2 regions of the Gordonia sp. CPCC 206044 genome follow, and region 1 is predicted to be linked to the other one. Evidence: riboswitches for the same ligand, from Rfam matches in the RefSeq annotation. Region 1 holds a riboswitch; the other holds the start of a gene.
What was found. Region 1 has a riboswitch for S-adenosylmethionine ahead of AAFP35_RS07485 (bifunctional o-acetylhomoserine/o-acetylserine sulfhydrylase). Riboswitches for the same ligand answer to the same signal wherever they lie in the genome.
Positions count from the first base shown of each region.

Region 1 (4,306 bases):
AATCACCGGTCAGCGCGTGCAGCGTGAGGATGACGTTGTCGCGGGACGGAGACAACGTCCCCCAGCGCTGGAAGGCCAGGGTGACGTCGTCGATCCGTTCGCCGTTGTCGAGTGAGAGCGAGCCGATGCGGACGCTGCTCATCGCCCCGTCGGGCATCTGTTCCCAATCGGGTCGATCAGCGGGCTGGATACTCGGTTCGATACTCACCGACACAGGTCACTCACTCTGCAATTCACCTCGATCTTCGTTGTTCACCTTGTCACTTCGCCGCTGCGAACCCCTGCTCGAGGTCGGCGACGATGTCGTCGATGCCCTCGATACCCACGGCGAGACGGACGAGTCCCGGTGTGACACCTGCGGCCAACTGCTCCTCGGGGGCCAGCTGGCTGTGGGTCGTGGATGCCGGATGGATCACCAGCGACCGCACGTCACCGATGTTGGCGACGTGGCTGTGCAGACTGAGGGCATCGACGAACTTCTTGCCGGCGTCGACGCCGCCGACGATCTCGAAGCTGACGATGGCGCCCTGCCCCTTGGGGAGCAGCTTCTGTGCGCGGTCGTACCAGGGAGACGATGCCAGCCCGGCGTAGGCGACCGAGTCGACCTGATCATGACCTTCCAGGAAAGCGGCAACCCGCTGCGCGTTGGCCACGTGGCGCTCGATGCGCAGGCTCAGCGTCTCGAGGCCCTGAGCCAGCAGGAAGGCGTTGAACGGTGAGATGGCCGCGCCGGTGTCGCGGAGCCACTGCACACGGGCCTTGAGCGCGAATGCCGGTGCGCCGAGATCGGCGAACACCGCACCGTGATAGCTCGGATCCGGGGTGGTGAAACCGGGGAACAGATCCTTCCCGTCACGCTGACCGCGCCAGTCGAACGTGCCACCGTCGACGATCACACCGCCGATCGCGGTGCCGTGCCCACCGATGTACTTGGTGGCCGAGTGCACGACGATGTCGGCGCCGTGCGCCAGTGGGTTGAGCAGGTACGGGGTGGCGACGGTGTTGTCGACGATCAGAGGCAGGCCGTTGCGATGGGCGACCTCGGCGATGCCGGTGATGTCCAGGATCTCGTTGTTCGGATTGGAGATCGTCTCCCCGTAGAGGACGCGGGTGTTGTCCTTGATGGCGGCCTGCCACGAGTCGAGGTCCTCGGGATCCTCGACGAACGAGACCTCGATGCCGAGCTTGGGCAGCGTGTAGTGGAAGAGATTGAACGTCCCGCCGTAGAGGCGCGGGCTGGACACCACATGGCCGCCGGTCTCGACGATGTTGAGGATCGCGTAGGTCTCGGCGGCCTGGCCGGACGCCACGAGAAGTGCGGCGACGCCGCCCTCGAGGGCAGCGATCCGCTGCTCGACGGTGTCCTGCGTGGGGTTCATGATCCGGGTGTAGATGTTGCCCGGTTCGGCGAGCCCGAACAGGTTCGCGGCGTGCTGCGTGTCGTTGAAGACGTACGACGTCGTCTGATAGAGGGGCAGCGCACGCGCATTGGTGGCCGGATCCGCGGTCTGACCCGCGTGTACCTGCTTGGTCTCGAAGCTCCAGTCGGCTGCCGGATTCGTGGTGTCGTCAGACATGGATGTAGTGATCGCTTTCTACGGTCGGCAGGGTGCAACGACCCTGATGGGGTCCGACCTTCGGACCCGCGCTTGCCTCAGAACGCATTGCGTTCCTCAACCCGGTCATCACCCGGAGCACCCCACCGCGGTTGGAGGGTTGCCGATCAGCAAGCCGGGGCTTGACGCTGATGCTCATGACCTGGCGTCAAGGATATAACACGGTCTACGCGCGACCAGAACCGTCCTGATCGGGCTGATTTCAACGTGTGTTCACCCGCCTCCGACACGGGGTTTCTCTCGAAATGCGGCGCGTTTCAGGATCGCGTATCTAGAGTTTCAGATAGCCCCGATTCGGGTGTGCCGCCTCGACGCATCCACCGGGTTGAACAAAGGCCGTGACGCATGGTGGATCGGTTGACCGGGCTTCGTCGGCGCGCGATCGTGTCGGTCGCCGCGATCGCGAGCGGTGTGGTGATCGGAACGCTGTGTCTACCCGGGACATCCGGCACGGCATGGGCCGCCGACGGTGACTGCGGGGGAGGCGCGGTCGTCGTGGTCGGGGGTACGTGGGATCCCGAGGGCGCGATCATGGTCGGGGTCACGCAGCGCTACACCGGGCTCAACCCCGACAACACGGAGAATCCGGACAGCCCGTACGCAGGCGACAACGCCTACGAGATCATCTACGCCGACTACCCGGCGACCGTCTGGCCATTGGGCGCGACCGGATACGACGCGAGTTCGGAACTCGGCGCCGCGTCGACCACGAAGGCCGTCGCGAGCTATCAGGACGCATGCCCGGGCAACCCCGTGGTCATCACGGGATACTCGCAGGGCGCGCGGGTCGCGGGCGACGTGCTGTCGGACATCGGCAACGGGCGGATCGGGGCGGTCGACATCCACGACACCCCCGACGATCCCACCGACGACGTCCTGATCGACCCGAGCACGATCTCCGGCGAACTCTTCGCCGACCCACGCAGGCCGGGCGACAAGACCGGCGAGGGTATCGAGCTGGCGCTGATCGGCATCATCCCGGGCCTGACCATGACCGGTTCCCGGGACGGCGGCTTCGGTTCGCTCGGTGATCGAGTGGTGTCGGTCTGCATCGACGGCGACCCGATCTGCGACCTGCCCGATCCGATCTACGATCCGATCGGCGCCCTCGACGGACTGGCCGGTTACTGGGTCAAACACGGCCGCTACCCGTTCTTCATGTTCCAGGACCCGCGGTCGAACTGGTGGAACGGTCGCGAGAACTCCTGCGCCGACGATCCGGCCGCGACCTCGTGTGCCATCGCATTCGACTCGTCGGTGGCCGAATGGTTGCGGGAGACGGCCGCCGACATCGGTTACATGGGCACCATTCCGGACTTCCTCGCCCTACGTCCGACGATCGACCTTCCGTTCGGGATCGAACTGTCCAATCTGCAACCGGTGGTGCGGCTCGTGCAGGATCGACTGCCTCCGCTGCCCCGACTCGGCTACGGCGCCTACCTGCCAGACGTTTTCGTCTTCGAGGACATCTGGAACGGGATCGTGGGACTCGACGCCGACCGGTTCCGCGCCGGCATCACCGCCCTCGGCGCGAGCGTGGGCAGCGTGGTGCGTTGGCCGGTCAGTTTCGTGAAGTACTGGGCAGGCCGGGTGGTCAGCACCGTGCAGTCGGTCGAGGTGCAGTCGGCTACCGCGACCGATCTCGGGCGACTCACCATGACCGGTATCGCTGCCCGCGACGTGGCCTCCGCACTGCGGACCTCGTCGGCGCCGTCGACCGGTGCGACGACGTCTGCGGCTACGACGACATCTGCAGGCACGACGACATCTGCAGGCACGACGAGCGCGGCGGCCGCGACAACGGATTCGGCGTCGGCATCCGCGGCAGGATCAGCGACAGGGTCCGGGCCCGCGGTGCCCGGTCCCACGGTGCCCGGCGGTGGCCGTGGTGACGCACCGAGTCCGGCGCTCCCGGACCGTGTCGTCGACGACGCGACCACCGAGACGGCCGAGCCGACCGCGGTGCCCACGCCGCCCCCGCCCGAGCGCAGCGAGCCGCCGGCGCCATCGCCGACGGATTCGACCACCGAGCCCGCCGACACCACCGAACCCGCCGACACCGTCGAGACGGGAACCGCGGGAGAGCAGGCAGGCGACGACGTGCCGTCGGACGATCCCGACTCGGGAGCCGGGTCGGGTCAGGACGCCGGGTCGGGGTCCGACGACGCGGCCGACACCGACGGAGCGTCCGCGGATCAGTGACGCCGGCGGTGACCTGGCGACGACATCGGCGCTCCGCGGCACCTCGGGCTCACGTGGTGTCGTGAACTGCGATGGGGGATGGCGTGCCGGTCGGTTTCCGGGCGTTTCGGGGGACAGCCAGTTCTCGGTGTGAACGAACTCACCGAGTCCTGGGGAATCCGCGCGGGCAAGCCCGCGGTTGGTGCTCGAGTGACCTCAGCCCCCACCCACGTCGCCGACACGGCCGCAGCAGCCTCTCCAGCGATCCGCCGCTGGGCCATCCTGGCCCTGGCGCTCGGCGGGTTCGGCATCGGCACCACCGAGTTCGTCGCGATGGGGCTCCTACCCAACATCGCCGACACCCTCGGCGTCAGTGAGCCCACGGCCGGACACGTGATCTCCGCGTATGCACTCGGCGTGGTCGTCGGTGCGCCGCTCATCGCCGCCCTCACCGCGCGGATGTCGCGGCGCACATTGCTGATCGGACTCATGGTCGCGTTCACCGTCGG
Region 1 covers NZ_JBCLVL010000004.1:173,145-177,450, reverse strand. The annotation lists gene metX (homoserine O-acetyltransferase MetX) at 1-214, opposite strand, end outside; gene AAFP35_RS07485 (bifunctional o-acetylhomoserine/o-acetylserine sulfhydrylase) at 261-1,577, opposite strand; SAM riboswitch class IV at 1,641-1,759, opposite strand; gene AAFP35_RS07480 (cutinase family protein) at 1,965-3,818, shown strand; gene AAFP35_RS07475 (MFS transporter) at 4,008-4,306, shown strand, end outside.

Region 2 (4,306 bases), on a different contig from region 1:
TCATCTGCCGTTCCGGTCATCGTTCGATCGGTGCCGCCGAGGCGGCCACCGCGGACGGGATCGGCAAGGCCTACAACATCCTCGACGGTTTCGAAGGTGGCCTCGACGAGAACGACCATCGCGGCGGATCTGGATGGCGGGCGCTCGACCTGCCGTGGCGGCAGTCGTGAGTAGGGAACTGCCCGAAGGGGTTTCGCCGGACACGCTGGCGGTACGCGGTGGGCTCGCACGGTCGGGTTTCTTCGAGACGTCCGAGGCGCTCTACCTGACGAGCGGGTACATCTACGACTCCGCCGAGGCCGCCGAGCGTGCGTTCACCGGCGAGGACGAACGCTTCGTCTATTCGCGCTACGGCAACCCGACCGTGGAGATGTTCCAGGAACGGCTGCGCCAGATCGAAGGTGCTGAGGCATGTTTCGCCACCGCGAGCGGCATGGCCGCAGTGTTCGTGGCGCTCGGTGCGTTGTTGAAGGCCGGGGATCGCCTGGTCGCGGCGCGCAGCCTGTTCGGCTCCTGCTTCGTGGTGTGCAACGAGATCCTGCCGCGGTGGGGCGTGGAGACGGTGTTCGTCGACGGAGAAGACCTCGACCAGTGGGAGGCCGCGCTATCGGAGCCGACCACCGCGGTGTTCTTCGAGACCCCGTCGAACCCGATGCAGGTGCTCGTCGACGTCGAGAAGGTCACCGAGATGGCCCACGCTGCGGGCGCGAAGGTGGTGCTGGACAACGTCTTCGCCACGCCGTTGCTGCAGAGCGGGCTGGACATGGGTGCCGACGTGATCGTCTATTCCGGCACCAAGCACATCGACGGCCAGGGCCGGGTGATGGGCGGGGCGGTGCTCGGTGCGAAGGAGTACATCGACGGTCCGGTGCAGATGCTGATGCGGCACACCGGTCCCGCGCTCAGTCCGTTCAACGCGTGGACGATGCTCAAGGGGCTGGAAACCATGCGACTACGTCTGGACGCGTCGGTTGCGTCCGCCTTGCGGATCGCCGAGTTCCTGGAAGCCGATCCACGGGTGGCGTGGGTGAAATACCCGTTCCTGCAGTCGCATCCGCAGTACGAGCTCGCCCGCAAGCAGATGTCCGGTGGTGGCACGGTGGTGACCTTCGAGATCGCCGATCGCGGTGGTGTCGAGGGTAAGAAGCGGGCCTTCGAGGTGCTCAATGGGCTACGCGTGGTGGACATCTCGAACAACCTCGGGGATTCCAAGTCATTGATCACCCACCCGGCCACGACGACTCACCGAGCCATGGGGCCGGAGGGCCGTGCGGCGATCGGTGTCACCGATTCGGTGGTGCGCCTGTCCGTGGGACTCGAGGGCATCGACGACCTGCTCGCCGATTTCGACCGGGCTCTCGGCTGATCCTCGACCCGCGTCGCGTCTCCCGCCGTCCTGCTGGTCGAGTAGGTTTCGCTCTGCCGCTGGTTGAGCAGGTCCCGCTCTGCCGCTGCTCGCGTATCTCCCGCTCTCCCTGCTGGTCGAGTAGCACCCGAGGCGCCAGCCGAGGGAGCGTATCGAGACCTCGTGACCCCGAGATCCCGAGGGCAACAACGCAACGCAACCCATCGAGCCCACCACACCCGCCCGACTCCGCGAAGCCACGAGCCGTCGTCAGGCGTCGTCGAGCCCCAGCGCGTTGCGGACGGTGCGGAACTTGGCCGTGGTCTCGTCGAGCTCGGCCTGCGGGTCGGACTGCGCGACGATGCCGCCGCCGGCCCAGGTGCGTAGCGAGTGGCCGTCAGCCGACAGTTCGAGACAGCGGATCGTGACCATCCACTCGCCGTCGCCGTCGGCGTCGCACCAACCGACCGTGCCCCCGTACAGTCCGCGATCACCTTCGATCTCGGCGATGATCTGTGCGGCAACATCACTCGGCGTTCCGCAGACCGCGGGAGTGGGGCTGAGAGCGACCGCGAGGTCGAGGGCGGTGATCGTCTCGTCACGCAGGGTCGCGCGGATGGGTGTGGCGAGGTGCCAGATCTCACCCGTCGAGCGCACTTCGGGTTCGGTCGGCACGTCGAGGTCGGCGCACAGCGGCGCGAGGCGGTCTCGGAGGTAGTCCACGACGAATGCGTGTTCGGCCCGGTCCTTGACCGACGCCGCGAGCGAGTCGGCTGCCGCGCGGTCGAGCTCGGGGTCGTCCGAGCGCGGTGCCGACCCTGCGTAAGGGCGGCAGGTTACCTCGCGACCTTCCTTGCGTAGCAACAACTCCGGAGTCGAGCCGACCAGCCAGCCGGCGGCGCCCAGCGCGACCGCGAACGCGTTGTGCTCGGCGTTGCCGTGAGCGAACGCCGACAACAGGTCGGGGACCTCGACGGCGGGTTCGACCCGCAGGTCCATCGACCGGGCCAGCACCACCTTCTCGGCCTCACCGTCGACGATGCGTTTGACGACGTCGGCGACCCGGTCGCGATGCTCGACGGCGGTGGGCCGCAACGTCTGTTCGACGACACGGTGAGCTGGAGCGGGAGCACCGGTGACCGGTTCGGTCGACCGCACCAACGATGCGGGAGCGATCAGCGCCGCGCGCCCGGCCACGTCGAATGGGATGGCCCCGACGATCGCGTCGACGGCCCCGGATCGCAACGCGTCACCGGCCGAGGTGACATCGTCGAACGACGCGACGCGACCGTGCGCGCGGACGGTGCCATGGGGGCGCGACAGGACGAACACCTCGGTGTCGTCGGAGCCGGATGCGGCGGCGAGCGGAGCCATGGGTGCCACGCTACCCGCGTGCAGTTCACCGCCTTTTTGCGCACGGTGATTGCAAATTGACACGTCACGGCGGCATCGGCCAACCTGAATGCGGGTCACGAGCACCAGTGACAAGCCCCGGCTAGCTGGTCGGCAACCCTCCTCCGCGGTGGGGTGCTCCGGGTGACGACCCGGCCGTGGTCGAGGTGATCACGGCAAGTGCGGATTCCCAGGAGTATTGCCATGACCGCTGTCCTCTCGACACCCCGAACCGATCTCGGCCGCGTCGTCGTCGCGTCAGGTCCGGTCGCCGACCACGCAGTCGGCACCATCGTCACCGACCACACACCCACCGTTCCCGCCCTGGCCAGGGTGGTCGGCGCCGACGAACAGGTGCCGCTGCGCAGTGGTGGCACCGTGCGCTACGCCAACCTCGACTACGCGGCCAGCGCGCCCGCACTGGCCGAGGTGGCGCAGACGGTGCAGGCGTCGCTGACGCAGTATGCGAGCGTGCACCGCGGTGCCGGCCATCTGTCGCAGATCACCACCCGCCGCTATGAGGCCGCACGCGAGACGGTGCGTCGGTTTGTCCGCGGCCGCGTCGACGACGCGGTGGTGTTCACCCGCGGCACCACCGACGCGATCAACCTCGCGGCCCACATCACCCGCGGTGACGTGGTGGTCCTCGACATCGAACACCACGCGAACCTGCTGCCGTGGTGTGCACCCGATCGCGACGGATCGTCGCGGGCTCGGATCGTCCCGGCCTGCACCACCCTCGACGACACGCTCGACGCGCTCGAAGCCGAACTCGCCGCCAAGCCTGCGGCGTTGCTCGCGGTGACCGCGGCATCGAACGTGACCGGCGAGGTCTTGCCGATCTCCCGGTTGGCGGCGATCGCGCATCGTCACGGCGCACGCATCCTCGTCGACGCGGCCCAGTTGGTCGCCCACCGTCCGGTGTCCCTGGTGTCGCACGGCATCGACTACCTGGTGTTCTCGGGGCACAAGCTCTACGCCCCGTTCGGTGCGGGTGTGCTGATCGGCAGGCCGGACTGGCTCGACGCCGCCGCGCCCTACCTGTCCGGTGGCGGAGCGTCCGCGGATGTCGATGTCACCGGAGAGTCGCCCGCCGACATCGCGTGGCACACGGGTCCCGCCCGTCATGAGGCCGGCTCGCCGAATGTATTGGGCGCGATCGCGATTGCCGCGGCCTGCGATGCTCTGGAGAGCATCGGCTTCGAGACCATCGGACTGCATGAGGAGTTCCTGCGCGCCCACCTCGACGACGGACTTGCCTCCATCGACGGTGTCGAACGTCTGAGCATCTTCGCCGACACCACCGATCGGGTGGGCATCGCCGGATTCGACGTGACCGGCCGGGCGCCGCGCGAGGTCGCCGAACATCTCAGTGAGAGTGCGGGAATCGGCGTGCGGGACGGCAAGTTCTGTGCCCATCCGGTGTTGAAGCGACTCGGCCACCCCGACGGCGCGGTGCGCGCGAGCTTCGGGTTGGGAACCGATTCCGACGACATCGACCGTCTGGTCGACGCCCTGCGTGGGCTCACCGGGAACAGGAGGAGAGCGTGACCATCGAGTACGTGCCGC
Region 2 covers NZ_JBCLVL010000020.1:69,511-73,816, reverse strand. The annotation lists gene AAFP35_RS23905 (rhodanese-like domain-containing protein) at 1-170, shown strand, start outside; gene AAFP35_RS23900 (O-succinylhomoserine sulfhydrylase) at 134-1,366, shown strand; gene AAFP35_RS23895 (isochorismate synthase) at 1,616-2,719, opposite strand; SAM riboswitch class IV at 2,813-2,926, shown strand; gene AAFP35_RS23890 (aminotransferase class V-fold PLP-dependent enzyme) at 2,942-4,288, shown strand; gene AAFP35_RS23885 (hypothetical protein) at 4,285-4,306, shown strand, end outside.
Region 2: linked by a shared signal. The riboswitch ahead of AAFP35_RS23890 (aminotransferase class V-fold PLP-dependent enzyme) and the one ahead of AAFP35_RS07485 (bifunctional o-acetylhomoserine/o-acetylserine sulfhydrylase) in region 1 are both predicted to bind S-adenosylmethionine.